One region of the Embleya sp. NPDC005575 genome, then DNA from elsewhere that is predicted to be linked to it. Evidence: riboswitches for the same ligand, from Rfam matches in the RefSeq annotation. Region 1 holds a riboswitch; the other holds the start of a gene.
The links. A riboswitch is a leader RNA that binds a small molecule or an ion and turns the genes downstream of it on or off. The one in region 1 is predicted to bind S-adenosylmethionine.
Positions count from the first base shown of each region.

Region 2: it holds a riboswitch for S-adenosylmethionine, as region 1 does, so the genes downstream of both, ABZS54_RS28740 (aminotransferase class V-fold PLP-dependent enzyme) here and thrC (threonine synthase) in region 1, are expected to answer to the same signal.

Region 1 covers NZ_JBEXCV010000022.1:65,423-80,705, reverse strand. The annotation lists gene ABZS54_RS10755 (glucosyl-3-phosphoglycerate synthase) at 1-951, opposite strand, end outside; SAM riboswitch class I at 1,144-1,296, shown strand; gene thrC (threonine synthase) at 1,313-2,587, shown strand; gene ABZS54_RS10745 (MoaD/ThiS family protein) at 2,584-2,862, shown strand; gene ABZS54_RS10740 (cold-shock protein) at 3,285-3,488, shown strand; gene groL (chaperonin GroEL) at 3,968-5,593, shown strand; gene ABZS54_RS10730 (hypothetical protein) at 5,717-5,857, shown strand; gene ABZS54_RS10725 (hypothetical protein) at 6,136-7,641, shown strand; gene ABZS54_RS10720 (DUF6569 family protein) at 7,638-8,645, shown strand; gene ABZS54_RS10715 (hypothetical protein) at 8,609-8,992, opposite strand; gene ABZS54_RS10710 (DUF4031 domain-containing protein) at 9,038-9,307, shown strand; gene ABZS54_RS10705 (metal-dependent phosphohydrolase) at 9,323-9,952, opposite strand; gene ABZS54_RS10700 (AAA family ATPase) at 10,047-12,206, opposite strand; gene otsB (trehalose-phosphatase) at 12,721-13,575, opposite strand; gene ABZS54_RS10690 (LytR C-terminal domain-containing protein) at 13,586-14,290, opposite strand; gene ABZS54_RS10685 (DUF3263 domain-containing protein) at 14,303-14,638, opposite strand; gene ABZS54_RS10680 (cupin domain-containing protein) at 14,798-15,142, shown strand; gene ABZS54_RS10675 (carbohydrate ABC transporter permease) at 15,218-15,283, opposite strand, start outside.
Region 2 covers NZ_JBEXCV010000104.1:183-15,465, reverse strand. The annotation lists gene coxB (cytochrome c oxidase subunit II) at 1-477, shown strand, start outside; gene ctaD (cytochrome c oxidase subunit I) at 481-2,199, shown strand; gene ABZS54_RS28795 (cytochrome c oxidase subunit 4) at 2,196-2,594, shown strand; gene ABZS54_RS28790 (Ig-like domain-containing protein) at 2,804-4,081, shown strand; gene ABZS54_RS28785 (Ig-like domain-containing protein) at 4,322-5,548, shown strand; gene ABZS54_RS28780 (cytochrome bc complex cytochrome b subunit) at 5,704-7,347, opposite strand; gene ABZS54_RS28775 (Rieske 2Fe-2S domain-containing protein) at 7,347-8,432, opposite strand; gene ABZS54_RS28770 (cytochrome c) at 8,429-9,229, opposite strand; gene ABZS54_RS28765 (heme-copper oxidase subunit III) at 9,276-9,905, opposite strand; gene ABZS54_RS28760 (cytochrome c oxidase assembly protein) at 10,008-11,096, shown strand; gene ABZS54_RS28755 (hypothetical protein) at 11,106-11,516, shown strand; gene ABZS54_RS28750 (response regulator transcription factor) at 11,701-12,114, shown strand; gene trpD (anthranilate phosphoribosyltransferase) at 12,200-13,282, shown strand; SAM riboswitch class IV at 13,426-13,542, shown strand; gene ABZS54_RS28740 (aminotransferase class V-fold PLP-dependent enzyme) at 13,797-15,191, shown strand.

The sequences.
Region 1 (15,283 bases):
ACGGTACTCGGGCACCGTCGCCATCGGCGGCCGCTCCCGGGCCGCGACGTCGTGCGTGCGCAGCCGGAAGCCCTGCTCGTCCCGCTCGAACTGGGTCAGTGCGGTGCTGAGCTCGATTGGGTGCGCGCCCGTGGGGCCGCGGCGCAGCCGGCGCTCGACGGCCTGGAGTATCTCCGCCGCCATCCGGCCGAGTCCGGCCTCGTCCTGGTGGCTGTGCCGGCGCACGCCCACGTCCACCTGGGCCATCGCGTCCAGGCCGACCAGGCGCAGGGTGTCCACGAGCATCGCGGTCTCGATGCCGTAGCCGCACGGGAAGGGCAACTGTTCCAGGAGCGAGCGCCGGGCCGCGTACTCGCCGCCCAGCGGCTGGACGAAACCGGCCAGCTCGGGCCAGTGCAGGTTGAGCAGCGGGCGCGCGACCAGCTCGGTGACCCGGCCACCGCCCGCGGGCACGATCGTGTCGCCGATCTCCAGCGGCCGGTCGTACATGGCCTTGACCAGTTGCACCGAGGGGTCGGTGAGCAGCGGGCCCAGGATGCCGGTGACGAAGTCCGCCGAGAAGTCCTTCAGGTCGGCGTCCACGAACGCCACGATGTCGCCGTCGGTGACCAGGAGTGAGCGCCACAACACCTCGCCCTTGCCGCGCACGGTAGCCAGCGCGGGCAGGATGTCGTCGCGGTGCACGACCCGTGCGCCCGCGTCGGCGGCGACCTTGCCGGTGTCGTCGGTGGATCCGGAGTCGACGACCACGAGCTCGTCCACCAGCGGCGCGCGCTCGATCAGCTCGGTCCGGATCACCTTGACGATGTCCCCGACGGTCGCCGCCTCGTTCAGCGCGGGCAGGACGACGCTGACCCGGGTGTCGCGTTTGGCGTCAAGAAGCGTGTCGACGGGCCAGTCCGCGGCGACGGAGGACCGTCGTCGAAGCCAGGCGCTCACCTCGGGCTGCACGTTCGAAATCCCCTGTCGTCGCCGGTGTTCCGGCCTCGGTCGCGGCCACCCTTTATCGTCTCGCGAGGTGGACCGGATGATCGACGCGGCACCGGTTCGGTTACAGTCGTCGTCACCGGTTACGACGATCGCACGTCGGGCCGGACAAACGCGGACCGGCCACCCGGCGAAGGGTGTGTCCACCGCCATAGCAGCTCATCCAGAGGGGCAGAGGGAACGGCCCGTTGAAGCCCCGGCAACCATCCGATCGTCATTCCTCGTGACGCGCTTTCGGCGCGAGCGAGCACCGGCGGGTCGGACAGGTGCCAAGTCCGGCCCGTGGGACCCCACGGGTAAAGATGAGGACAGAAAGGCCCTCGCCATGGCGACACCCACCGCCACCCGCTCCACCGACGCCACCTCCGCCTCCTTCGGTCCGGCCGCCGCGCTGTCGTGTCGCGAGTGCGGCGAACGCACCGAACTCGGCCCGAAGTACGCTTGCGAGTCCTGTTTCGGCCCGCTCGAGGTCGCCTACGACTTCGGCACCGTCACGCGGGAGCAGATCGAGGCCGGCCCGCAGAACATCTGGCGGTACGCGCCGCTCCTGCCGGTCGCCGCGGACGTCGCGTCCCGGCCCAACCTGAACCCCGGATTCACCAAGCTCGTCCGTACCGAGAACCTGGGCCGTGCGCTGGGCATTCGAAACCTGCACGTCAAGGACGACTCGGGCAACCCGACGCACTCCTTCAAGGACCGCGTGGTCGCGATCGCCGTCGAGGCCGCACGCACCTTCGGCTTCACCACCCTCTCCTGCTCCTCCACCGGCAACCTGGCCGGCGCGGTGGGCGCCGCCGCCGCTCGGGCGGGCCTGCGCAGCTGCGTGTTCATCCCGGCCGACCTGGAAGCCGGCAAGGTCGTCACGGCGGCCGTCTACGGCGGCGAGCTGGTCGCCATCGAGGGCACCTACGACGAGGTCAACCGGTTCTGCTCGGAGCTGATCGGCGACCCGGCCGGCGAGGACTGGGGCTTCGTCAACGTCAACCTGCGGCCGTACTACGGCGAGGGTTCCAAGACGCTCGCCTACGAGATCGCCGAACAGCTCGGCTGGCGACTGCCGGAGCAGATCGTCATTCCGATCGCGTCCGGTTCGCAGCTGACCAAGATCGACAAGGGATTCCGCGAGCTGATCGCACTCGGCCTGGTCGAGGACGCGCCGTACAAGATCTTCGGCGCGCAGGCCACCGGGTGCTCCCCGGTGGCCGCCGCGTGGAAGGCCGGCCACGACGTGATCCGTCCGGTGCGCCCGGACACGATCGCCAAGTCGCTCGCGATCGGCAACCCGGCCGACGGCCCCTATGTGCTGGACGTGTGCAAGCGCACCGGCGGCGCGGTGGAGGACGTGACCGACGCCGAGGTGGTCGAGGCGATGAAGCTGCTGGCCCGTACCGAGGGCATCTTCGGCGAGACCGCCGGCGGCGTGACCGTCGGCTGCCTGCGCAAGCTGCTCGCGTCCGGCGCGCTGGACCCGGACGCCGAGACGGTCGTGCTCAACACGGGCGACGGCCTCAAGACGTTGGACGCGGTCACGCCGACCACCGGCGCCACCGCGACCATTCGACCCACTCTGGATTCCTTCCGAAAGGCCGGCCTGGCATGAGCGTCTCCGTTCGCATCCCGACGATCCTGCGCACCTACACGGGCGGGGCGGCCGAGGTGTCCGTCGAGGGGGCGACCCTCGCCGAGGTCCTGGATGCCTTGGAAAAGGACCACACCGGAATTCGCGCGCGCATCCTCGACGACGAGGGCAAGCTGCGTCGCTTTGTGAATCTGTACGTGGACGACGAGGATGTGCGCTTCGCGGACGGTCTCGCCACGGCCACCCCCGACAAGGGAACCGTTTCGATCATCCCGGCGGTCGCCGGCGGTTGCTGACGCGATAGGCCGACGGTCCCGATCTTCATCGACCGGGACCCGAAACGGAACCGAGAAATCCGCTGCCCGACAGCCCGGGCAGCGGATTTCTTCGTCACCACGGCGTTGGTGGGTTACACGTGTTTAACCGGGTCCATTTCCCGACTTTGACGGCGACGCGTCGGTAAACCCGTGGTCGGGATCACATCCGTTATGTGTGAAAAGTCGCCTTCCTGGCGGATTGAAATACAGCTTTCCTGGCGACTCGCGAAGAATGCGAACTTTATTCACTCGGGAATTCTCGTCCGATTGACCTGTTGCTCCGGGCATCCGTCCGGATACATTCAGCCGCGGTCGTAGCGGAAGGCCGGGTCCTTCTGGATACGAACCCGGAGCTGCGGCGTGCAGTATCCGTGAAAGGGCCAGTAACAGGGGAGTTAGGAATGGCTCAGGGCGCCGTCAAGTGGTTCAACGCGGAGAAGGGGTACGGCTTCATCGCGGTCGACGGTGGTGCGGACGTTTTCGTCCACTACAGCGCGATCCAGATGGACGGGTACCGGACGCTCGAGGAGGGGCAGCGAGTCGAGTTCGAGATCTCGCAGGGGCAGAAGGGGCCGCAGGCCGACATGGTCCGCGTCACCGCCTGAACCAGGGGGCAATCCGCTCCTCTGCTTGAAACGGTCCACACCACGGACTGCACGACACACCGCAACACACATCATGTCCGATCCCCCGACCCCTGCCGATCCCTCGTCGGATCGTCGGATCGGGTTCGATCGGTGACCGGGGCCCGGCCTTCCCGCCATGCGGGGGCCGGGCCCCGGTCGTTGTGCGTCCGGGGCCTCGTGCGGCCGATCACGGTCGGTCGGGCCCGTCGACGCCCCCCGCCGCGTGCGACACGCGCGGGTGTGCGCACGGACGGGTCGGGACCCGCCGTTGCGCTTGCACTCGGCATGGCCGAGTGCTAATCATTGGCGTTAGCACTCTGGATGTGAGAGTGACAGAAACGGACCGAGCCGGTGAGGCTCGACGCCCGTGAGGGAGGGATCCTCGCGGTGGTCGAGTCGTCCGTCGCGGGCGCCAGTGCGGTCCGGCACTCACCCCCGTTCTGGGAGGACTTCACCACATGGCCAAGATCATCGCGTTCAACGAGGAAGCGCGCCGCGGCCTCGAGCGCGGGATGAACCAGCTCGCCGACGCCGTCAAGGTCACGCTGGGCCCCAAGGGCCGCAACGTCGTGCTCGAGAAGAAGTGGGGTGCGCCCACCATCACCAACGATGGTGTGAGCATCGCCAAGGAGATCGAGCTCGAGGACCCGTACGAAAAGATCGGTGCCGAGCTGGTCAAGGAGGTCGCGAAGAAGACGGACGACGTCGCCGGTGACGGTACGACGACCGCGACCGTCCTCGCCCAGGCGCTCGTACGCGAGGGCCTGCGCAACGTGGCCGCCGGCGCGAACCCGATGGCCCTCAAGCGTGGCATCGAGAAGGCCGTCGAGGCCGTCTCCGAGCAGCTGCTCGCGCTCGCCAAGGACGTCGAGACGAAGGAGCAGATCGCCTCCACCGCCTCGATCTCCGCCGCTGACCCCCTGATCGGCGAGATGATCGCCGAGGCCATGGACAAGGTCGGCAAGGAAGGCGTCATCACCGTCGAGGAGAGCAACACCTTCGGTCTCGAGCTCGAGCTCACCGAGGGCATGCGCTTCGACAAGGGCTACATCTCGCCGTACTTCGCGACCGACATGGAGCGCATGGAGGCCGTCCTCGAAGACGCCTACGTGCTCATCGTCAACTCGAAGATCACCTCGGTGAAGGACCTCCTCCCGCTGCTGGAGAAGGTCATGCAGTCGGGCAAGCCGCTCATGATCATCTCCGAGGACGTCGAGGGCGAGGCCCTGGCCACGCTCGTCGTCAACAAGATCCGCGGCACCTTCAAGTCCGTCGCCGTCAAGGCTCCGGGCTTCGGCGACCGTCGCAAGGCCATGCTCGGCGACATCGCCATCCTCACCGGTGGCCAGGTCATCTCCGAGGAGGTCGGCCTCAAGCTCGACACCGCGGGTCTCGAACTCCTCGGCCGCGCCCGCAAGGTCGTCGTCACCAAGGACGAGACCACCATCGTCGACGGCGCCGGTGACTCGGACCAGGTCGCGGGTCGGGTCAACCAGATCCGCGCCGAGATCGAGAACTCCGACTCGGACTACGACCGCGAGAAGCTCCAGGAGCGCCTCGCGAAGCTGGCCGGCGGCGTGGCCGTGATCAAGGCCGGTGCCGCGACCGAGGTCGAGCTCAAGGAGCGCAAGCACCGCATCGAGGACGCGGTGCGCAACGCGAAGGCCGCCGTCGAGGAGGGCATCGTCGCCGGTGGTGGCGTGGCCCTGCTCCAGGCGTCCACCATCGCGTTCGACAAGCTCGAGCTGGACGGCGACGAGGCCACCGGCGCGAGCATCGTGCGCCTGGCCGTCGAGGCCCCGCTCAAGCAGATCGCGGTCAACGCCGGCCTCGAGGGCGGCGTGGTTGTGGAGAAGGTGCGCAACCTGACCCCGGGTCACGGCCTCAACGCCGCGACCGGCGAGTACGTGGACCTCATCGCCGAGGGCATCATCGACCCGGCGAAGGTCACCCGTTCCGCGCTGCAGAACGCCGCGTCGATCGCCGCGCTGTTCCTGACCACCGAGGCTGTCATCGCCGACAAGCCGGAGAAGAACCCGGCCCCGGCCGGCGGCGCTCCGGACATGGGCGGCATGGACTTCTGATCCGCTGAGGATCGGTCGACCTGACGCACGGTCAGTGGTTTGAGCGAGAGGCGGTCCCCTTCGGGGGGCCGCCTCTTTCGCGTCGTAACCAGGGCCTTCCGGCGCTGTTCGAAACGTTCGCGGATGAACTCCATTGGCAACTGCGTCGGGCCGCTCCCGTTGGATGCGGTGCGTTTCAGCATCTCGGTGTGGAGCGGCGGATCGGTCGTCATCCCCGAGCCGTTCGGGATCGAGCTGGACACCTCGGGTTTGCCGCCGAGGTGATATTCGCCGGCATCGGCGGCCGCTCGCTCGTAGGCTCGTAACGCGACTCCGGGAACTACGCGTTCCTTCCGTCTTGGTGTACAAACACTTTCGAAGTGTTTGGGGTTCGAATCCCTGTCCGGGACCCGTGACCTGCCCGGAGTCGCATGCCATTGCACCCGGGGAACTGCGCGTTCGTACAGAGCCGTTTCCCAAGGGTTGGAAGCGGTCCCACGGCTCGTCCAGGGACCCACACCGGACCCGCGACATGCCCCGGGTGCCCACGGGGGAGCCTTTCGATGACCGAGATCACGCGCGCCCTGAGCGCCGAAAACCCGGCCCGCGCCGAGGCCGCCGCCACCGTCGTCCGCTTTCTGGACGTCGCCGTGGCCGCGACCGGGCGGGCCTCCTTCTACAACACCCGCGACGAGCAGCTCGCGCTGGAACGGGACGCCCACCGCGCGATGGCCGCGCTGGATCGTCGGCTGTACGCGGGTCTCGTGTGCTCCCCTGGAGCCACCGACCGCAGTCGACAGCTCGGCGTGCTCCAGCTGCTCGATACGCCCGCACACGAGGACGACGGCACCGCCGTGTACAACGCGGTCGCCACGCTGACCGTGCCGCGCCGGCTCAAGCTGTTCGGCCTGCTGGCCGAGCGGCGGGTGAACAACGCTCGGGTACGCCGGCTGATCCTGCGCACCGTGCTCGGCTCCGGCTCGCTGGAGCTGTGGTCGGTGCGCTACCGGGACAAGCTCGCCGGCGCGCTGCGGCACGCGTGGGGCCTGCGGCTGAGCGGCATCCTGCGCTCGATCCTGACCAAGCGGCTCGGCGGCGCGGAACTCGATCCGAAGGAACGACGCATCCTGGCCCGCGAGATCGACCGCTGGGCGGCCGATCCGGCCCTCGCGCACGAGTGCGTCGCGTTCGTGCTCGGCGCCGACGGCCCGTACACGCTGCCGCTGCCGCTCGCGTATCGGGCCGCCCGCACCGACCTGGCCGCGGGCGCCGCGCTGCCGTACGAGACGCTCGAAGGGCTGCGCGGCCGGTTCCACCCGGACGAGAAGCCCGCACGCGCGCTGGAGCTGACCGCCGATCGACTGACCGTCGGACAGCGGCTGGCCGGGCAGCGGCAGGCCGAGCGCGCGGGCGTAGCGGTCGAGGTCGACCTCGACCGCTACGACGCGGTCCGGCTGTACCTGTACGCGTACGCCACCGGAATGACCGACGACGTCGCTGCGGCGCTGGATCGGCGGGCCGCCGCCGGTGCGGCCGGGCTCGACCTGGCCGGCCGCCGGATCGCCCTGGTGCTGGACGGGTCCGCCTCGATGCGCGGCGGTACCGATCAGCCGCTGCGACCGATCGCGACCGTGCTCGCGCTGCGCGACGCGTTGCGGGCGGCGGCCGGGCAGTGCCACGAGGTGTGGATCGGCGGCGTCCCGGACGGCCGGCTCGTGCGGCCCGCCGGGGCGACCGCGGCGGCCGAGGGCCTGGTCGCCGCGCTGCGCACCGGGCCCGAGCTGATCGTGGTGATCGGCGACGGCTACGAGAACGCGCCCGCCGGGCGGTTCGCGCAGGTGCTCGACGCGGCCCGCACGCTCGGCATCGCGGTGCCCGTGGTCCAGCTCTCGCCCGTGCTCGCGGCCGAGGCGGCCGGCCTGCGCGGCTACGCGCCGGACCTGCCGCTTGCTCCCGTGCATCGTCCCGAGGCTCTCGAACTCGCCTGGTGTCGGCTGATGTTGACCATCGACCCGGCCGCCGCCGTACCCGCCCTGCTGCGCCTGGCCGACCTGGAGGTGACCGGATGAACACCCTCACCCATGCCCCGCTGCCGATCGGCGACCTGCTGGCCGGCTGCACCCTCGGTCGGGTGCAGAGCGTCGGCCGGATGCAGGTGCTGCCGCTGCTCGGCGACACGTGCGACGCGCCCGCCGTCACGCTCCCGACCGATCTGTGGATCGGCACGAGCGGCTACGGCACGCTCACCTTCGTCAACCACACGCCGAACGTCGCGCTGGTCCCGTGTCACCTCGCGGTGATCGTCGAGCACAGCGCGCAGGACCACGCGATGCCGCGGGCCGCCCTGGTCGAGCCCTCGGACCGACTCGCCTTCGACGCGGCGATGTGCGTCCAGCAGACCCAGTCCGGCCTGATCACCGAGGCGGCGCAGCCGCTCGCGGTGCTGCCGCTCGCGCTGCGCGCCGCCGCCTCGGCGAGTGCGGACGCGGACGGGTACAGCCGGCTGTGGCCGGCCGTCCAGCGGTTCAACGCGTCCTCCGGCCTCGCCGAGACCGGGAACCTGGTGCTGTTCCTCAAGCACTTCGCGGTCGAGCTCGAACGTTTCGTCGCCGAGTTCGAGTGCGTCGAGGACCAGGTGGGCGCGGTGGTGCTGCTCGACGGCGAGATCGCCGGGATCGAGCGGGCACCTTCGCGGGCGTACTGGTCGGCGATGTGGGAGCCGCTGATCAGGTTCTGCTACGGCGCGGAGGCGGTTCGCTACGGTCTGCACGACCCGGGGGATCCGCCGCCGAGCCGAACCGTGCTGAACCTGCCCGGCGGCGACGGGGCGGCGGCCGGTGATCCCTACGACGTGCTCGCCGAGGCGCTGCGGGCCGCCGACGCCGAGGAGCAGCGGCGCGCCGAGCGCACGCTGGACGACGCCGGCGCCCACCCGGTGGCACCGGCCCCGGAGCACACGCACGCCGGTGTCACGGTGGGTCGGGTCGAGAGCGAGCGGTTCGTCGGCGCGTATGCGATGGGCGGCGATCGGCCGGTCTACGCGTCGTTGACCGCGCGCTCGTTCGGCGGCTGAGTCCGGGTGAGGCCGCCGAGCGGGGCGATCACCTCGGCGTCTCGTTCGCAGACCCAGTGCGGGTCCTCGCCCAGCTCGGGTTCGAGGTAGAGCGGGTGGTCGTCGTGCCGTGGGCACGACGGCCACACCGTGCCCTGTTCGGTAAGCGCCTCCTGGACGTCCTGCCCGATCAGTCCGGGGACGTACGCGGCGCCGTCAGGCCACTGCTCGACCCACCACTTGCGCTCGACCAGGGCGTGCTCTACCACGGTCACGGTCTCGGGGGTCTCGACGCCGTGCGTGCGCAGGTCGGCCAGGACCAGGGCGCGGGCGGTCAACAGGGCGACGTCGGTCGGATCCTTGCTCATGGTCGACAAGTGTGCGCGATCGCGGCGTATACGAGAATCGAGCGTGTGGCACTTCTCATCGATCCCCCGGCCTGGCCCGGACGCGGGCGGCTGTGGTCGCACCTGGTCAGCGACGTCTCGCATGCCGAGCTGCACGCGTTCGCGCGCGAACTCGGCGCACCCGAACGCGCGTTCGATCGGGATCACTACGACGTCCCGGCCGACCTGTACACCCGGGCGCTGGCCCAGGGGGCGGAGCCGGTCTCCAGTCGGGAACTGGTGGTCCGGCTGACCGCGGCGGGCCTGCGCCGGCGCAAGCGGTACCGACCACGCTGACCGGTCGGGGGCGGGTCAGGACTGCTGGCGCGGGATGGTGCCCTCCAGCCGCTCCAGCTCGGCGCGCATGTTGTAGCGGGCCGCCTCCTCGTACCGGGCCGCGCCCAGCCGGGTGTGGAACAGCCGGGGCAGCGACATCAGGTCGCGCAGCACCGCGGCGCGGGCGGCCCGGAACGCCTCGTCCGGGACGAACGCGTACTCCTCGCGGACCGCCGCCGTGTACGCCTCGTAGCGCTCGCGGTCGGCGGCCAGGATGGCCAGGTCCGCGTCGCACAACACGTGCGCGTTGTGATCGGATTCGCCGGGCGCGTGCTCGGCGGTCACCCGGACCAGGCGCACCGTCTCGGCCACCAGGGCCGGGGCCACGCCCGCCTCGCGCAGGCCGCGTTCGGCCAGCCGCGCGCTGCGCTCCTCGTTGTCGGCCCGGGCCGGGTCGTAGACCGCGTCGTGGAACCACGCGGCGAGCATGACGGCGTCGACGTCGTCGGCCTCGTAGGCCAACTCGCCGATCAGGTCGAGCACGGTGCGCAGATGGTCGGTGTCGTGATAGCGGCGGTGCGGCTCGGCGTAGCGCGCCAGCAGGCTCTCGACGACGGCGCCGGCCTCGGCGTGCTCACCGACGAGCCGGGCCCACTGGTCCCGCAGCGTCACAGTCGCGGACTCCTGGATGCGTTCCACCCGGCCAGCATGGCAGAACGAGCGAGCGAAGCCGACCACCAACCGGTCCGACACACGCGGTTCACTCGTATTGGATGCCGATCGCACGGCGATCACTTGCCGATCGACCGGCAACGGCCGACGCGGCCAGCGGCCCCGGGAGCGGGCGCGCGTGCAGCACGATCAGTCCGGACACCGCGCGGGTGAGCACCACGTAGAGCCGGCGCAGCCCCTGGGCCTCGGCGTCGACGATCTCGGCCGGTTCGGCGACCGCGACGTGGTCGAACTCCAGACCCTTGGCCAGAGACGCGGGCACCACGCTGATCCGGGCCTGTTCGGCGTCGCCGTCCGCGCCCAGGACCCGGTGCGCGACGCCGCCCGCGCGCAGCGCGGTGGCCACCTCCGGCACCCGCGCGTCGGCGCAGATCAGGCCGATCGAGCCCTCGTGGTCGAGCAGTTCGACCGCCGCCTCGGCGGATCGCGCAGCCAGTGCGTCGGCCTCGACCGGACGCAGTTCCAGTGCGCCCGCCGCCTGCCGAACCGAGGACGCGGGTGCCAGGCCCGGCGCGATCAGCGGCAACAACCGACTGGCGAACTCCAGGATCTGCAGCGGCACTCGGAAGCCCCGGGTCAGCTCCTCGATCCTGGCCCCCTCGTGTCCCAGGTGATGCAGCGTCTGCCGCCAACCGGGGGTGGCCCACGGCGTGGTGCCCTGCGCGATGTCGCCGAGCACCGTCGCCGAGCCGGTGGAGCAGCGCCGGCCCACCGCGCGCAACTGCATCGGGGACAGGTCCTGCGCCTCGTCGATCACCACGTGTCCGTAGCCACCGGTGCGGTAGAGCAGGTCGGCGGTCTCGTCCACGAGCACCGCGTCGGCCACGGTCCAACGCGCGGATCCCACCCCGCGCGGCGGCGTGGCCCAGCCGATCGCGGCCTGTTCCTCGGCGGTCAGCACGCCGTCCGCGCACGCGGCCCGGAAGTCGGCGTCGCCCAGCAGCCGGAAGACCAGCTTGAGCGGATCCACCGCCGGCCACATCGCGTCCACCGCCGCCTTGACCGGTCGGCTGCGCGCGACCGCGTCCTGGACCCGGTCGTCCGGGGACTCGCCGCGCTCCTCCATCTTGGTCAGCAGCGCGTGTGCGATGCGTTGCCGGAGCATGTCGCGGGCCGCGCCGTAGCGCACGTCGCGCGTGCGCAGCGCGGCGACCAGTTCCTCGACCTCGTACACCGCGAGCCGCCAGGTGCGCGAGTCGCGGACCACGGCCACCGACTCCGTCGGCGCCCTCAGTCCCGACCACACCGCACGGCGCAGCACGTCGGCCATCCGCGCGTCGCCCTTGATCGTGCCGGACACCGCCTCGTCCAGCGCCCGGACCTTGATCTTGGAGGTGCGGGTGACCAGGTCCTCGACGGTGGTCTGACCGACCTCGATCTCACCGAGGGCGGGCAGCACCTGCTGGATGTAGTCGAGGAAGGCCCGGTTCGGGCCGACCACCAGGGTGCCGCTGCGGGCGAGGCGGTCCCGGTAGGCGTACAGCAGCCAGGCCACGCGGTGCAGGCCGACGGCGGTCTTGCCGGTGCCGGGCGCGCCCTGTACGCACAGCGTGTGGCCCAGATCGGAACGCACGATCTCGTCCTGCTCGGGCTGGATGGTCGCCACGATGTCACGCATCGGGCCCATGCGCGGGCGCTCGATCTCCGCCGCGAGGATGCCACTGGCGGTGTCGACCTCGTCCGGGTCGGTCAGGTGCTCGTCCTCGAACGCGGTCAGCTCGCCGGTCGTCCAGCCGAAGCGGCGGCGCAGCTCGACACCGAGCGGTTCGGCCCGGTTGGCGCGGTAGAACGCGCGGGACAGCGGCGCGCGCCAGTCCACCACCATCGGGTCGCCGAGTTCGTCGTGTACGTGCCGACGGCCGATCCAGAAGGATTCGACGGGCTTGCTCGGGTCGGCGCTCACCTCGACCGGTTCGGCGTCCTCGACGCCGTCGGCGAATCGGCCGTCGACCCGGCCGAAGAACAGCGGTGAGCCGGCGTGGTCGGCCAGTGCGGCGATGCGCTTGGCGATCAGGTGCTGGGCGGTCTCGTTGGCGACGGCGGTGGCGCCGACGTCACGCAGGTCGAGCGCCTCGGTCTCCTCGCGCATCCGGCGCAGCGCGGCGCGGGAGGCGTCCAGGTAGGCGCGTTCGACGGCGAGCGCGTCGGGAGTGGGCAGGGCGGAGCCGGTGGTGGCGGGCGCGGACATGTCTCTCCGGTTCGTGGCGGCGACAATTCGGAGCCCGGCCGTGTGCGATGCCACGTCCTGGTGCGCCCCTGCGGAGGGCGCGAGCCGGGTGCCCGAAGGCGGCGGCCCGCGCGGCCCACCGGTGCCGGGCGCCGAGGACGATTCCCGATCACTGCACTGGGTGGGGCAGCGGAACCAGCGAGCCTAGGCCAGTCCGCCTCTGCCATCAACTCCCTTTGCCGGGCCATGCTCGGTCGCGGGCGCGGAACGGGCCGGCGCGGACGCCCGACGGGCCGGGCGGACGCGGTGCGGCAGGGGCGGTGCGGCAGGCGGGGTGGAGCGGGGGCGATCGCCGCGTTGCTGCTGGACCCGCGGGCACGCTTCGCGGTCGCGGCGGCGATCCCCGAACCGTGCGCGGGAAGTTCGGGGATCGCCGGCGCGTCCCGACCGTGCGCGCGTACGTCCGGGCCAACCGGCGGCCGGGTGTGCGGACGGTGCCCGGCGGCACGGTCCCGTCGGATCCGTCGAACCGGACCTACCCGGCCGATTCGACGTGGTCGGCGAGGGCGGTGAGCAGATCGGCGACGCCGTCGGGGCCGGCGACGACCAGGTCGGCGCGTTCGGCGAGGGCGTGCACCTCGGCCGAGCCGCTGCACACGGTGAGGCCGGCGGTGCCCTGGTCGCGCACCTCCTCGACGGCCTCGAACGCGGCGAGGTCGCCCAGGTCGTCGCCGGCGAACAGGACCGAGCCGGCCTGCATCTCCTTGAGGAAGCCGGTCAGCGCGCGGCCCTTGTCCATCCCGCGCGGGCGCAGTTCGAGCACGTAGCGGCCGGGCTCGACGGCCAGGTCGTGCCGCGCCGCAAGCTCGCCGAGCGGGTCGCGCAGCAGCGCGAGCGCGGCGTCCGGGTCCGGTGCGCGGCGGGTGTGCACGGCGAGCGCGCTGCCCTTGTCCTCGACCCAGGTGCTGCTCCACAGGTCGAGCGTCTGGAGCAGGCCGGGCAGTGCGAGGCGTACCTCCTGCACCCCGCGCGGCGGCTCCGGCGCGCTGACCCGGCCGGTCGCCGCGTCCCAGCGCTCCAGGCCGTAGTGGCCGAGCACGACGAGGCGTTCGAGTCCGGGCACGCCGCGAAAGCGGCCGTACTCGACGGCGACCGCGGCCGGGCGGCCGGTCACGATCACCACCGCGGCCAGGTGCGGGGTCAGTCGAGACAGCGCGGTCACCGCGCGCATGTCCGCGCGCGCCTGGTCCGGGTGGTCGACGATCGGAGCCAGGGTGCCGTCGAAGTCGAGGGCGACGACGGCTCGGGCCGGCTCACCGAGCAACGCGGCAAGGCCCGCTCGGCCGGCCGGCGTGATGGGTTCGGGCAGCGTGGACCGGTTCGTGGTCATGGCGTCCAACCTACCCAGTGGTCAGTGAACCGAGCAGACGGTCGGCCAGCGGGACCACCTGGTCGTCGACCACGATCACGGTGAGTCGACGCTGCGGGATGCCACCGAAAACCGGCTTGATCCGGCCGATCCCGGGCAGTGCGGCGGCCAGCGCGCGGGCCTGTCTCTCCTGCCCGGCGGGGTGGTAGACGGTGGTGGCCGAGACCGAACCGCGGAACACGTCCGTTCCGGTGACCTCCCAGCCCGCCGCCTCCAGCCGCCGGGCCATGCGCTTCGCCAGCGCGGGCACCTTGCTCTGATCGAGGAGCACCACCTTGCCCTGCGCACCCCGAGGCGTCGCGGGTGCTCGGGCGGGCGGCACCGGGCGGGCCGGTGCGGCCACGCTCGCCACCGGCGCCGGCCCGGACGCGTGCCGGGCACGGTCCGCGGCCACCCGGGAGGCGGGCTCGCCCCGGCCGATCGTGAGCACGCCGGCCGCGACGCAGATCGCCAGCAGCACGGCCACCGGGATCAGGCCGCGCCGCGAGCGCTCCCACACGGGTTCGACCTGGGCCCGCAGCCCGCCGATCAGGTCGCGCCCGGCCGCCGCGCAGTCCGAGTCCGCCTCGGGTTCCTCGGCCTCAAGGCCCTCGTTGAGGCCCTCGTTGGTCCAGATCAGGCCGTACCGACCGAAGCCGTCGAAGACGTCGTACTCGTCCCTGCGGCGCGAGAACACCGGGGCCGCCCCTCAGCGCCCGGGACGACGCACGGTGGATCGGGCCTGCTGCCGGGCCTCGCGCAGCCGCCGCAGCCGCTGGACCAGCATCGGATCGTGCTCCAGGGCCTCCGGCCGGTCGAGGAGTGTGTTCAGCACCTGGAAGTAGCGAGTCGCGGAGAAGCCGAAACGATCGCGCACGGCGCGTTCCTTCGCGCCGGCGTGCTTCCACCACTGGCGCTCGAATTCGAGGATGTCCCGGTCCCGGTCGGACAGCCCGCCCGTGGGAACCCCTTCGGGCGAGCGCGCCGCGGCGCCCTGCCCGGGAATCACGGGCGACTCGGGCCGCGCGTCGTGTTCCTCGCCCATCGGTCACCCCTTCGGTACCTCACCCGGGCCCGTCGACCCGCCTTCGGCATTGTGCCCGCCCGCGCCGACGGACCACCGCACCGGCGCGGTGATTCGCCGGAAAAGCCCATGCATCACCCGCGGGAGGGGATCGGCGGGGGGACCTATATGCTCCGCCGCATGTCTACTTTTGCCGTCCATATCCCCGCCGCCGAACTCGAAGCCGACCCGCTCGACCCGGCCCAGATCGTCTCCGGCACGCCCGAGGTCTCGGGCAAGGTCCTGTGGGAATCCGAGGACGGCAAGCAGATTCGCGGCATCTGGCAGATCACCCCGGGCGTGGTGACCGACACCGAGGCCAACGAGCTGTTCGTGGTCGTCTCCGGTCGGGCCACGATCGAGATCCGCGGCGGCACGACGATCGAGGTCGGCCCGGGCGACGCGTGCGTGCTCCAGGAGGGCGACGAGACGGTGTGGACGGTGCACGAGACGCTGCGCAAGGCGTACCACATCACCCTGCCGTAGCCGCCGGATCCGGACGCGGCGAAGCCCACAGGCCCCGAGACCTGTGGGCTTCGCGCTCCTTGGAGTCGGCCGGACCTACTTGACCGACCCGGCGGTCAGACCCGACACGACGTGCTTCTCGATGTAGGCGAACAGGATCAC
Region 2 (15,283 bases), on a different contig from region 1:
AAGCTCGAAGAACTCTCCAAGACCCCCGACAACGTGATCAACGTGGTCGGTGTGCAGTGGAGCTGGTCCTTCAACTACAAGGGCGACCCGGCCGACGGCACGGTCGACGTCTACGAGCAGGGCACGCCCGGCGAGCCGCCGACGCTCTACCTGCCCGTGAAGGAGTCCGTCCGGTTCGACCTGACCTCGCCGGACGTCATCCACTCGTTCTGGGTCCCGAACTTCTTGTACAAGAAGGACATCATCCCGGGCCGAACGAACAAGTTCGAGGTCGTCCCGACGAAGAAGGGCACGTACGGCGGCAAGTGCGCCGAACTGTGCGGCGTGGACCACTCGCGCATGCTCTTCAACGTGAAGATCGTGGACAAGGCCGAATACGTCCAGCACCTGAAGGAGCTGGCCGCGAAGGGCCAGACCGGCGAGCTGCGCAGCAAGATCAACGAGCCGGCCCCCGTTGAAGCGCACGGGAAGAAGTGACGAGTGACAATCCTCAGTGAGCCACAGACCGTGGCCCCGGACGGCCCTCCGCCGGTCCGCCGCAAGGAGCCCGGGAACATCGTCATCAAGTGGATGACGACCACGGACCACAAGACGATCGGGTCGATGTACCTGATCACCTCCTTCGTCTTCTTCTGCATCGGTGGTGTGCTCGCGCTGCTCATGCGCGCGGAGCTGGCCCGTCCCGGTACGCAGTTCATGTCGAACGAGCAGTTCAACCAGTCGTTCACGATGCACGGCACGATCATGCTGCTGATGTTCGCGACGCCGCTGTTCGCCGGCTTCACGAACTGGATCATGCCGCTGCAGATCGGCGCGCCCGACGTCGCGTTCCCGCGCCTGAACATGTTCGCCTACTGGCTCTACCTGTTCGGCTCGATCATCGCGGTGGCCGGCTTCATCACCCCGCAGGGTGCCGCCGACTTCGGTTGGTTCGCGTACGCGCCGCTGTCCGACTCGATCCGCTCGCCCGGCATCGGCGGCGACATGTGGATCATGGGTCTGGCGATGTCGGGCTTCGGCACCATCCTCGGTGCCGTCAACTTCATCACCACGATCATCTGCATGCGCGCGCCCGGTCTGACCATGTTCCGGATGTCGATCTTCTGCTGGAACGTGCTGCTGACCTCGGTCCTGGTCCTGATGGCGTTCCCGGTCCTGGCCGCGGCGCTGTTCGCGCTGGAGGCCGACCGCAAGTTCGGTACACACATCTTCGATCCGGCCAACGGCGGACCGATCCTGTGGCAGCACCTCTTCTGGTTCTTCGGCCATCCCGAGGTGTACATCATCGCGTTGCCGTTCTTCGGCATCGTGTCGGAGATCATCCCGGTCTTCGCGCGCAAGCCGATGTTCGGTTACAAGAGCCTGATCGCCGCGACCATCTCGATCGCGGGCCTGTCGGTCACCGTGTGGGCGCACCACATGTTCCCGACCGGCGCGGTCATGTTGCCGTTCTTCTCCTTCATGACGTTCCTCATCGCCGTACCGACCGGCGTGAAGTTCTTCAACTGGATCGGCACCATGTGGCGCGGCTCGTTGTCCTTCGAGACACCGATGCTGTGGACCGTCGGCTTCCTGGTGACCTTCGCATTCGGTGGCCTCACCGGCGTCATCCTGGCCTCGCCGCCGCTGGACTTCCACGTCTCGGACACCTACTTCGTGGTGGCGCACTTCCACTACGTGGTGTTCGGCACCGTGGTGTTCGCGATGTTCGCGGGCTTCCACTTCTGGTGGCCCAAGTTCACCGGCAAGATGCTCGACGAGCGGCTGGGCAAGATCACCTTCTGGACGCTGTTCATCGGCTTCCACACCACGTTCCTGGTGCAGCACTGGCTGGGTGCCGAGGGCATGGCCCGCCGGTACGCGGACTACCTGGACTCGGAAGGCTTCACCACGCTGAACACGATCTCGACCCTGGGCTCGTTCCTGCTGGGTCTGTCGATCCTGCCGTTCTTCTACAACATCTGGAAGACGCACAAGTACGGCAAGAAGATCACCGTGGACGACCCGTGGGGCTACGGCCGTTCGCTGGAGTGGGCGACCTCCTGCCCGCCGCCTCGGCACAACTTCACGAGCATTCCGCGGATCCGTTCCGAGGCTCCCGCGTTCGACCTCCACCACCCGGAGATCGCCGCCCTGGAGTACCTCACCGACGAACGTTCCGAGGCATCGCCCGAGTTGGCGAAGGGAGCCGAGAAGTGAAGTTCAACGGTGTCCTGTTCGCCGTCCTGGCCGTGTTCCTGCTGCCGGTGACGATCATCTACTGGGTGCTCTCCGAGGACCCGACCGGCACCACCGCGCTGTCGCTGACCTTCGGTCTGTCGCTGATGATCGGGTTCTACCTGATCTTCACCGCGCGCCGGATGGACCTGCTCGCGCAGGACAACGAAGAGGGCGAGATCGCCGACGACGCCGGCGAACTGGGCTTCTTCGCCCCGCACAGCTGGCAGCCGCTGATGCTGGCGGTCGGTTCGGCGCTGCTGTTCCTGGGCGTCATCTTCGGCTGGTGGCTGGCGATGTTCGCCGCGCCGATCGTCGCGATCGGTGTCTGGGGCTGGGTCTTCGAGTTCTACCGGGGTGCGGACCAGCGCTACTAGCACTACCGATTCGCAACCTTCGCAATACGGTTTCGCCACAAGGCCGATCACCCGAATGGGTGATCGGCCTTGTGTGGTATCTACAGAGGACTCCTCGACGCCCCCGAATTGTCACCGGTGTGTGACCGTTCGCCGGTTGCGGCAACCCGGACCGGGGGTCGAAGCGTCAAATGGACGCAAGGGAGTTCCAGGACGAGGGAGGAACACGCGTGCCCCGGATACACGGAGCATCGCGCACGGGGGCAGCGGGCGGCGGCATACGCCTCTTCGCGGGACTCATGGTGGCGCCGCTCATATTCATCGCAGGCTGCTCGTCCGACGGCGGTAAGACCAGTCCAGGGGGGACCGGGGGCAATTCCGGCGGTTCGAGCAGTGGTCCGAACAAGAAGGCGGCGGCCGCACCCGCCACCATCGCGATCACGCCCGCCGACGGCACCAAGAGCGTGGAGACGGACGGCGCCCTCAAGGTCGACGCGACCGGCGGCAAGCTGACCTCGGTCGTGGTCACCGACGCCAAGGGCAAGACCGTGGACGGGCAGATCAGCCCCGACGGCATCGGCTGGAAGCCGGCCGCACCGCTGGCCAACGGCGGTGCCTACACGGTGGCGGCCAAGGCCGCGAACGCCGACGGCGCCGAAGTCACCGCGCAGAGCAAGTTCAACACCAAGGCCGCCGACGACACGTTCGTGGCCGACTTCAACATCGAGCCGGACAGCACATGGGGTGTCGGCGCGATCATCTCGCTCAAGTTCAACGAGCCGATCAAGGACAAGGCCGCGATCGAGCGCAACCTCAAGGTCGTCTCCGAGCCGGCGGTGCAGGGCTCGTGGTCCTGGCTCAAGGACCTCGACGGCAACGACCGGATCGACTACCGCCCGGAGAAGTACTGGGCGAGCGGTACGAAGGTCAACCTCAAGGCCAACCTGACCGGCGCGAAGGCGGCGCCGGGCGTCTACGGCAAGCAGACCAAGGACATCAAGTTCACCATCGGGCGCTCCCTGGTGGCCACCGCGGACCTCAAGTCCAAGCACATGGTGGTCACGAAGGACGGGGCCCAGATCGAGGACCTGCCGATCTCGGCCGGCGGCCCCAACTACCCGACCTGGGGCGGCACGATGGTCGTCCTGGACAAGGTCGACGGCATCACGATGGACTCCGAGACGGTCGGGCTGGGCAGCGCGTACAACATGAAGAACGTCCGACACGCGGTGCACCTGACCGCGTCCGGCACGTACGCGCACGGCGCGCCCTGGAACGACGGCAAGTTCGGTCGGCAGAACGACAGCCACGGCTGCATCGGGCTGGGCGCCTCGAACGCCAAGACGTTCTTCGATCTGGTCACCCAGGGTGACCCGGTCGAGGTGATCAACAGCACCGACAAGACCGTCAAGCCCGGTAACGGGCTCGGCGGCTGGAGCGTCGACTGGGCGACCTGGGTCAAGGGCAGCGCGCTCGGCGGCGGGGCGACCGGCACTCCGGCCGGCTGAGCGGCTTCACGCACGAAAGTTCCATGCGCACGCTGTTCCATGCACGTGGTTTCACACGGTAGGGCGAACCGCCCGATCGCGCGATCCGGCCGGTGGTCGGCATCACGCGATCGGGCGGTTTGTGCTTTTGGATGAATGAAGCAGGGCGCTCCCGGCCACTCTCGATGCAACAACTCCGCGTATCCCGCGCTCGACGAGCACGGGCAGACCGCGTTCGTTGAGCACGGCTGGAGGTCCAGAGTGAATCGGGACAGGACTGTTCGCCTCCGCTGGATCGGCTGGGTACTCACATCGGCGCTGCCACTCGTGCTCGTCACCGGCTGCGGGACGTGGGAGAAGCAGCGGGGCGCCGAGATCGACCGGCCCGCCAAGAGCGTGGCCCGGCTCACGGTGGACGTGCGCCCGGATCGACCCGCGCAGCCGGGCAGACCGATCACCGTCACCGTGAGCGACGGCCGGCTGTACGCGGTGAGCCTGACCGGCCCCGACGGGAAGCCGGTGCCCGGCGGCAACGCGGCCGGCGACGAGACCTGGTCCAACTTCGAACCGCTGGAATACCGCACCACCTACACGCTGACCGCGGCGGCGGTCGACGCGTTCGGGCTGACCGCGACCCGTACCGAGACATTCACCACGCTCACACCGGATGCGGAGCGGCATGTGGACTCGGTGCTGCCGGAGGCCGACGCCAAGGTGGGGGTGGGCATGCCGATCTCCGTCACGCTGGAGAATCCGGTCACCGATCCCGCACAGCGCGCCGAGGTGGAGAAGCGGCTCCAAGTGTCCGCCTCCACGCCGGTCGAGGGCGCCTGGGGCTGGGTGGACGACAAGACCGTGCGCTATCGGCCCAGGGAGTACTGGCCGGTTGGCACCAGGGTCTCGGTGGCCACCAGCCTGCTCGGCGTCGACTTCGGCAATGGTGTGTACGGCGGGCCGGGCAAGCCGGTCGGCTTCGAGGTCGGCGACTCCCTGGTCGCGACCGTGGACTCCGCGGCGCACACGATGACGGTCAAGCGCAACGGCACGGACCTCAAGACGGTGCCGGTGACCACCGGCAAGTCCGGCTTCACCACCCGCTCGGGCACCAAGGTGGTGCTCGGCAAGGCCCCGCACGTGCTGATGGACGGCACCACCGTGGGCATCTCGGCGAACAGCAGCGACGGCTACCGGTTGGACGTCTCGTGGGCCACCCGGGTCACCTGGAGCGGCGAGTTCCTGCACGCCGCGCCGTGGTCGGTGAACGCGCAGGGCAGTGACAACGTGAGCCACGGCTGCGTCGGGATGAGCGATGAGAACGCCAAGTGGTTCTACGACCAGGTCAAGGTCGGCGACGTGGTCACCGTGGTGAACACGGGTGACGCCAAGACCATGGAGCCGTTCGGAAACGGCTACGGCGAGTGGAATCTGGACTGGTCGCAGTGGCTGACCCACAGCGCGGCGGGCGCGGCCACCACCCGGCAGCTCTGAGACGGCCGCGCGGCACCTCCCCGAAAGCGCTGTACGGCCGTCTGCGGGGCGCAACGCGAAGGGCCCCACCGGAGAGATCCGGTGGGGCCCTTCGTCGTTCCTGCGCGTCCTACGGGTCGTGCCGATGTGGCGTCAGCAGCCCGGCCCCGGTCGCATCAGTGGTGACCGTGTCCGCTGGTCAGTTCCTTGTACTCCTCGGCCGTCGGCTTCTCGATCGGCTCGGAGAAGTACCAGTGCGACATCTTCGAACGCAGCTTCTGCGAACGCTTGACCTTGCGGGCCACCCCGTTCTCGTCCTCGGCCGGCTCCAGCGCGTACGGCTTCGGCTGCTCGTGGGCGGTGAGGGTGTGCCGCACCCCGGCGTCCAGCGGTTCGTGGATCTCCACGAACTCGCCGTGCGGGAGCTTCTTGATCACGCCGGTCTCGCGACCGTGCAGGACCTTGTCCCGGTCGCGCCGCTGCAGACCCTTGCAGATCCGCACCGTGGCCAGGTAGGCCAGCACGGGCGCGATGAAGAACGCGAAGCGGCCGATCCAGGTGATCGTGTTGATCGACAGGTGGAAGTGCGTGGCGATGATGTCGTTGCCACCGCAGACCCACAGCACGCCGTAGCACACGATCCAGGCGACGCCCAGGCCGGTGCGGACCGGCATGTTGCGCGGGCGGTCCAGCAAGTGGTGCTCACGCTTGTCGCCGGTGATCCAGCCTTCGATCCACGGGTACAACGCCAGGAACGTGAACAGCACGCCGGGCACGATCAGGGACGGGATCAGCACGTTGAAGCTGAGCGTGTGGCCCCAGATGTTCCATTCCCAGTTCGGCATGATGCGCAGGGATCCCTCGAGGAACCCGATGTACCAGTCCGGTTGGGAGCCCGCGGTGATCTGACCCGGGTTGTAGGGACCGTAGGCCCAGATCGGGTTTATCTGCACCATGCCGCCGAGGGCGGCGGTGATGCCGAACACGATGAAGAAGAAGCCACCGGCCTTGGCCGCGTAGACCGGCAGCAGCGGCAGGCCGACCACGTTCTTCTCGGTCTTGCCCGGGCCGGGGAACTGGGTGTGCTTCTGGTAGAAGACCAGGATCAGGTGCACGGTCACCAGACCGACCATGATCGCCGGGATCAGCAGCACGTGGATGGTGAACAGGCGGGGCACGATGTCCTCGCCCGGGAACTCCCCGCCGAACAGGAAGAACTGTAGGTACGTGCCGACCAGCGGGATGGCCAGGACCACACCCTCGGCGATCCGCAGACCGGTGCCGGAGAGCAGGTCGTCCGGGAGCGAGTAGCCGGTGAAGCCGTTGACCATGGCCAGCACCAGCAGCAGGAAGCCGAACAGCCAGTTTATTTCGCGCGGCTTGCGGAATGCCCCGGTGAAGAAGATCCGGAACATGTGCACGAACAGCGACGATACGAAGATCAGCGCGGCCCAGTGGTGGATCTGACGCATCGCCAGACCACCGCGGATGTCGAAGCTGATGTCCAGCGTCGAGGCGTACGCCTGGGACATGTGGATGCCCTGGAGCGGTACGTAGGAGCCGTCGTAGACGACCTCCTGCATGCTCGGCTTGAAGAACAGCGTCAGGAAGACACCGGTCAGCAGCAGGATGATGAAGCTGTACAGCGCCACTTCACCGAGCATGAAGGACCAGTGGTCCGGGAAGACCTTGCGCAGGTTCTTCTTCGCCGCGCCGTAGATGCCCAGCCGGCTGTCCAGCGCGTCGACCGCGCGAACGGTCGCGTTGTCCGGGATCGGGGTGCTCTTGTTCGCCCCACCCTTGGCTTGTTCGCTCGACATCAGCCACGCTCCCAGAAGCTCGCGCCGACCGGTTCGGTGAAGTCCTGTGTCGCGGCGAGGTTACCCGCCTCGTTCACATGGATCTTCAACTGCGGCAGCGAGCGTGCGGCCGGGCCGAACACGACCTTGCCGTCGTCCGCCAGGTCGAAGGTGGACTGGTGGCACGGGCACAGCAGGTGGTGCGTCTGCTGTTCGTACAGGCCGATCGGGCAACCCACGTGGGTGCAGATCTTCGAGTACGCCACGATGCCCTCGTAGCCCCAGGCCAGTTCCTTCTTGGACTTGATGTCCTCGGGCTCCAGGCGGACCACCAGGACCGCTGACATGCCCGCCTTCTCCAGCCAGCCGTGCGAGAGCTCTTCCTTCTGGCCGGCCGGGCCGTACTTCTCGACCAGGCCGTCGGGCAGCACCATGGTCAGCGAGCCCTTGACGATGTCGTCCGGCTTGATCGGCAGGCCGGTCGCCTCGTTGATGAGCTCCACACCCGGCTTCCAATCGGTGTGCCGCAGCTTGGTGCCCGGCAGCGGACCGAGGTCGCGCAGCAGCACGACGCCGGACAGCGGCACCAAGGCCATCGCGCCGATCATCGTGCGCCGGATCAGCGGCCGACGGCCGATCACCGAGTCCGCGGCACCCTGGGTGAACTCGCGGATCGCGTACTCGCGGGTCTCCGGGTCCGAGGTGAACTCGTGCCGCTCCTGGACGATCTCCTCGTCCGTCATCAGCGTGCGCGCCCAGTGGATCGCGCCGGCGCCGATGCAGAACAGCGCGAGGCCGAGGAAGCCGCCGAGCGCGAGGTTCTGGGCACCGATCTTCCCGAAGAAGAAGATGTCGATGATGCGGCGCTTGTCGATGCCGACGTATGCCCAGATGAAACCGATCGTGGACAACATCGAGATCACGAACAGGAACGCGACCTGACGTTCGGCACGCTTGGCGGCCTTCTCGTCTATGTCGGTGACGCGCGGCTCGTGAGCCGGCAGGCCGGGGTCGGCGAACGGGTCGCCTTCCGCCGGAACATGTGCCGAGGCGTGTACCTCGGGCAGGTGCTCTTCAGGCACTTCAGACTTGTCCTGGCTACTCATTTGGTCCTGGCCTTGGGGGTCCGGGCGGCAATCCAGATCGCGCATCCGATGAGCAGACCGAGCGCGATGATCCAGCCGAACAGACCTTCGGAGACCGGGCCGAGGCGGCCGAGACCCAGGCCGCCGGGGTTCGGCTCCTTCTTGGTCGTCTCGTGGACGTACGTGACGATGTCCTTCTTCTGCTGCTCGGGCATCGTGCTGTCCGGGAACGAAGGCATGTTCTGCGGGCCGGAGAGCATGGCCTCGTAGATGTGCTTCGGGTCCACGTCCTTCAGCGGCGGAGCGTACTTGCCCTCGGTCAGGGCGCCGCCCTCACCGGAGAAGTTGTGGCACTGCGAGCAGTTCGTGCGGAACAACTCGGCGCCGTTGACGATGTCGCCGTCGGGCGCGTACATGTTCGCCGTCGGGATCTTGGGCCCGACGCCGAGGGAGGCCACATACGCGGACAGCTGTTGGATCTGCGCCGGGGTGTACACCTCGGGCTTGCGCGGCGCCTGCGCGCCGGGCTGCTGAAGCGGCATCCGGCCGGTCGATACCTGGAAGTCGACGGCGGCCGCGCCGACGCCGATCAGGGAGGGGCCGTCGGTGGAGCCCTGGGCGTCGAGCCCATGGCAGGTCGAACATCCACTCAGGTAGAGCTTCTTGCCCGCCTCGACGGCGATGGAGGCGGAGTCGTCGGCCTCCGCCTTCTTGGCAGGCGCGAACGCGGCGTACAGCCCCCCGGTAGCCGCGAGCGCAAAGATGAGTACGACGATCGCCGCCAAGGGGTGGCGTCGCCGCGCGGAGAGCTTTTTCACGGAAAACCCCGGTCCAATGTCGTCTGCGTAGTGAGTGTCGGGACGTCTACCTGATGACGTAGATCGTGAAGAACAGACCGATCCAGACCACGTCGACGAAGTGCCAGTAGTACGAGACGACGATTGCGGCCGTGGCCTGCTCGTGCGTGAATCGTCGGGCCGCGTAGGTGCGTCCGAGGACCAACAGGAAGGCGATGAGCCCACCTGTCACGTGCATGCCGTGGAAGCCGGTGGTCAGGTAGAAGACCGAACCGTAAGCCGACGACGAAAGCGTCGTTCCGTCCTTGACCAGGGCGGTGTACTCCATCACCTGGCCGCCGACGAAGACGGCGCCCATCACGAAGGTGATGACGAACCACATTCTGAGCTTCTTGACGTCACCGCGTTCGGCCGCGAAGACGCCGAGCTGGCAGGTGAGCGAGGACAGCACGAGGATCGTCGTGTTGCCCGTCGAGAACGGGATGTTCAGCTCACCGGCGTGCTCACGCCAAGCGTCCGCCCCGGTGACGGAGCGGATCGTGAAATACATCGCGAACAGAGCCGCGAAGAACATCAGCTCCGACGCCAACCAGACGATCGTGCCGATGCTGACCAAGTTGGGACGGTTGAGTGTCCCGTGTGTCCCGTGTGAGGGGGGCCCGGTTTCTAGTGCAGTTGCTGTCGCCACGGCGGCCATTATTGCGGTCGCCGGATCTGCCCACACTTCGGGGGGTAACCCTTGTAGAACGTGTCGGGGTTAGGCTCTGGTTCCGTGAGTGGCTCTACAGGCGATGCCGGGATGTTTCTGGCACACGCGACCCCTGGGAACGTACCGCCGGAACTGACCCCTGTTCGGCTTCTGACCGGGTGGGTGTTCGAGCCGATCCCGATTGTGGTCGCGATGCTCTTCGGCGGCCTCTATCTGTACGGGGTGCACAAGCTCAGGGCCCGTGGGGACTCGTGGTCGCGATGGCGGAGCTTGTCCTTCCTGGGTCTGGGGCTGGGTACCTTCCTGCTGGCGACCGAGTCCGCGCTGGCCGCGTACGACACCGTGTTGCTGAGCGTGCACATGGTCCAGCACATGGTGCTGGCGATGATCACGCCGATCTTCCTGGCGCTCGGCGCACCGATCACACTCGCCCTGCGTACGCTGCCGGCCAAGTGGCGCAATCGCCTCAACGCCCTGCTGCACAGCAGATACGCGAAGGTGGTCACCTTCCCGGCGTTCGCCGGTTTCGTCTTCGTGCTCAACCCGTTCGCCCTGTACTTCACGCCCTGGTACGAGCTGACATTGCGAAACACCTTCATGCACGACATGAATCACGTGCACTTCGTGATCATCGGCTGTATGTGGTTCTGGCCACTCCTGGGGCTGGACCCGATGCCGCGGGCGAGTTATCCGATGCGGTTGCTCGCGGTGTTCGCGACGCTGCCGTTCCACGCGTGGCTGGGCATCGCGATCATGAGTTCGTCCAATGTGCTGGCCGGTGACTGGTACAACGACCTCGGTCGGGACTGGGGCGCGAGTCCGCTCTCGGACCAGGGCACGGCGGGCGGGATCCTGTGGGGCAGCGGCGACATCATCGGACTGCTGGTCTTCCTGGTGCTGTTCGTGCAGTGGGCTCGGGCGTCGGAGCGTGAGGCCGTCCGGGAGGACCGCCGGCTGGATCGGCTCGAACTGATCGAGGCGGGCCGTAAGGCGCGCGAGGAGCGGTTGGCGCGCGAGGCGGCCGAGGCCGGCGGCGATGCGCTGGCGGGCCTCGACGTCGCCGGAAAATCCGTGCCGAAGAGCACTCTTCCGGGTGACTCTGCCCGAACGGAGGAGGCCGATTCAGCCGTCCGGGTGGCCCACGGGCCCGAACCGCGGTCGGCCGACGCGGCCGAGTAGCGTCGCGGCATGATCCTCGAACGTTTCCTGCGTCGCCGGCGGCCGGAGCCTGCTCCCGTGCTCGTCGACGACGGCACGCTCACCGTCGTCGGTTCGTGCTTCGATCCGGCGCGGGCCGATTCGGCGGTGGTCGCGGAGATGCGGGCGGCCGGGGTGGCGGTGGAGACCGGTGTGTTCGTGATGCGGCACGTGCTCACACTGCCCGACCTGGCGGCGTCCGACGAGGCGGCCCGGATCCTGACGCCGGACGGCTGGGCGGTGGCGGCGCCGGCCCCCGACGAGCGGCCGCTGCGGGTGCTGATCTCCCGACAGCAGGTGCTCACCGGCCTTGAGCCGGCCCGGGAGCGGACCCGGATGGCGGGTCTCGCGCAGCGGCTGGGCGGGGACGCCGAGGGCTACGAGGTGCTCGCGCGCGGGTGAGTCGAGGGTGCGGTCGAGGCCGGAGGGGCGGGACCGGAAGGGCGTGGGCGTGACGAGGCGCACATTTTCGTGCCGAAAAGCGCTAACATCCGGGTCGATCCGAGTGTTGCCCCCGTACCTGACATACGCAGCCCTGAACATGCGCAGCCCCGAAGACACGCAGCCCAGACACAGGCAGGTGGACATGACGCGCGGCGAGACCATGACCGTCCTCGTGTACAGCGACGACCGCAACACCCGTCGGAAGGTCACCCTCGCGCTCGGGCGCAGGCCCGCCGTCGACGTGCCGTTCGTGGAATACCTGGAGTGCGCCACCGAGCCTGCCGTGATCGAGGCGATGGACAAGGGCGGCATCGATCTGGTGATCCTGGACGGGGAGACCGCGCCCGCCGGTGGCATGGGCGTGTGCCGTCAGCTCAAGGACGAGATCTACAACTGCCCGCCGGTGCTGACCCTGGTCGGCCGCCCACAGGACGCGTGGCTGGCCACGTGGTGTCGCGCGGACGCGGTGGTCGCCCACCCGCTGGACCCGCGCACGCTCGCGGACGCCGCGGCCGACCTGATCCGCGGCCGGATCGCGGGACGTCAACCGGCCTGACCGCATCCCGGATAACCGCCCGGCCGCAACGGGCGCGGTGGGTACGCTGTCGCGGACTTATCCGATGACACAGCGGGAGCGGACCATGGGCGCCTCGACCTCTACGAACAAGAGCGGCGGCAACCCGGCGGCCCATTCCTGGCGGGACCTCCTGGCGGCGCTCATGCGGGGCGACGACCTGCCTGCCGACGCGACCGCGTGGGCGATGGACCACATCATGACCGGCGAGGCGACGCCGGTGCAGGTGGCCGGGTTCGTGATCGCGTTGCGGGCCAAGGGCGAGACGGTGGACGAGGTCTCGGGCCTGGTGCAGGCGATGTACGCACACGCGTCGACCATCGATGTGCCCGGCCGTACCGTCGACATCGTCGGCACCGGTGGCGACCTGGCCCGGACCGTGAACATCTCGACGATGTCCGCGATCGTGGTCGCGGGTACGGGCGAGACGGTGGTCAAGCACGGCAACCGGGCGGCGTCCTCGTCGAGCGGGGCCGCCGATGTGCTCGAAGCGCTCGGAGTGGTGCTGGACCTGACCCCGGATCAGGTGGCCCGTACGGCCGAGGAGGCGGGCATCACGCTGTGCTTCGCGCAGCGCTTCCACCCGTCGTTGCGGCACGCCGCGCAGGCGCGTCGGGAGTTGGGTGTGCCGACCACGTTCAACTTCCTCGGGCCGCTGACCAATCCGGCCCGGGTGCGTTTCCACGCGATCGGGGTCGCGGACCTGCGGATGGCGCCGATCGTGGCCGGTGTGCTGGCCGATCGCGGCGCGACCGCGCTGGTGTTCCGCGGCGACGACGGGCTGGACGAGTTGACCGTCACCACCACGTCGCAGGTGTGGATCGTGCGGGACGGCGACGTGCGCGAGGACCGGGTGGACCCGCGCGACCTGGGGATCGCGCTGAACGGGATCGAGACGTTGCGCGGCGGTGACGCGGCGTTCAACGCGGAGGTCGCCCGCAAGCTCCTCGCCGGGGAGAAGGGCGCCGTGCGGGACGCGGTGCTGTTGAACTCGGCTGCGGCGCTGGCCGCGCTGGGCTCGGGAGAAGGGTCGCTGACCCAGCAGTTGGCGGCCGGGATCGATCGGGCCGCCGACGCGATCGACTCGGGGGCCGCGCAGGCCGCGCTCGATCGGTGGGTGGCCACGACGCGCTCGTTCGCGCGGGGCTAGTCGCGCTCGGGCGCCGGGTGGGTCGTGCCCTCGTGCTCGGCCCGCCCGGCGCCGTGTCGTTCGGGGCGGTCGCGCGGTCCAGGACGTGGGAACGGTGGGGCCGTCGTTGCGCCGGGCGTTCCGTCCGGTAATAATGCTGCTCAGGTCACGAGTGACAGTGGAAAGCCCCGGCTTGCTGTCCGGCAACCCTCGCTCCGCGGTGGGGTGCCCCGGGTGATGACACGGTCAGGCGTCGTAAGGCGTCCTGGCAAGCGCGGACCCCTTGCATGACGGCAGTCGATGCTTCATGTGACCCGGGGGTCCTGTACCTGGGGAGCATGTGATGACGTGAAATCTCTTTCTCGAAACGGGCGAATCGCCCTATTCCGTACGCGCTGAGTTCTCGCGCGTCACCCGGGCCGGTCATTGTCGGCCCGCAGGACCACATTTTTTCGCCAGCGGATCATCCGGCGCGTTTCGATGTCGACTAACCGACATTCGCCTCGGTGTTCCGTGCCTGCCGAGGAGTTTCGCCATGACCGTCGACACCGCTTCCGCCGCCGCCCCCGACTGTGACGTCGCCATCACCGCCCCGCTGCCCGTGGTCGGCCGGGACGTGCTCGTTCCGCTGGTGACCGGCGGCGAGGTCGAGTACGCCGCGCTCGACTACGGGGCGAGCGCGCCGTGTCTGCAACGGGTGTGGGACGACGTGTCCGCGTACCTGCCGTACTACGGCAGCGTGCACCGGGGCGCGGGCTACCTGTCCCAGCTGTCCACCGACCTGTACGAGCAGAGCCGGGCCACGGTCGCGAGCTTCCTGGGGCTGCGGGCCGACGACACGCTGCTGTTCACTCGCGGGACCACCGACTCGCTCAACCTGCTCGCGTCCGTACTGCCGCGCGGCACCCGGGTGTTCGTTTTCGAGACCGAGCACCACGCGGCGCTGCTGCCGTGGCGGCGGCACGCGGGGGTGACCCAACTGGCCGCGCCCGCATCGCCGGCGCAGGCGGTCGCGACGCTGGAGGCGGCGCTCGCCGGGTCCGGCGACGGGCCTCGGCTGGTGTGCGTGACCGGCGCCTCGAACGTGACCGGCGAGCTCTTCCCGGTCGCCGAGCTGGCCGAGGTCGCGCACCGGCACGGCGCGCGGATCGTGCTGGACGCCGCGCAACTCGCCCCGCACCACCCGGTATCGGTGACCGACCTGGACGTGGACTGGATCGCGCTGTCGGCGCACAAGCTGTACGCGCCGTTCGGCTCGGGTGTGTTGGCGGGGCGGGGCGACTGGCTGGACGCGGCCGAGCCGTACCTGGCCGGTGGCGGGGCGAGCAAGACGGTCAGCCGTGACCATGTGGAGTGGCAGAGCGGCGCGGCTCGGCACGAGGCGGGGTCGCCGAACGTGATCGGCGCCTACGCGTTGGCGTCCGCGTGCCGGGCGATCACCGAGGCGGGGCCGGCGGCGTTGGTCGCGCGCGAGGAGGCGTTGCTGGCGCGTCTTCGGGCGCGGCTGGCGCGGATTCCGGCGGTGCGGACGTTGGAGCTGTTCGGGCCGGAGTCGGCGCGCGTGGGGGTGCTCTCGTTCGTGGTCGAGGGGTGGAACAGCTCGCGGTTCGCCGCGGTGTTGTCGGCGGAGTACGGGATCGGGGTGCGGGACGGGTTGTTCTGCGCTCATCCGCTGGTGCGGCACCTGTTGGGCGGGCGGGCCGATCAGCCGACCGAGTGTGGGTCCCCGGACGCGCCGGAGGGTGAGCAGAACCTCAACGCGATCCGGGTCAGCTTCGGGCTGGGGACGCCCGTGGAGCACTTGGACCGCTTCGCGGCGGCGGTGCGGGAGTTGGTGGAGCGCGGGGCGCGGTGGAGCTACACGGTGGATGGCGGTCGGTGCGTTCCGGATGCGGATCCGCGGGGCGTGCGGCGGTTGCCTGCGGCGTAGGGGTTTTTGGCCTCGCCGGCCGGGCGTCCTCAAGCGCCGGACGGGCTGAGGTTGGGTGGCCGGGGCGTTTTGCTGTGGTGGTGCGCGGGTTC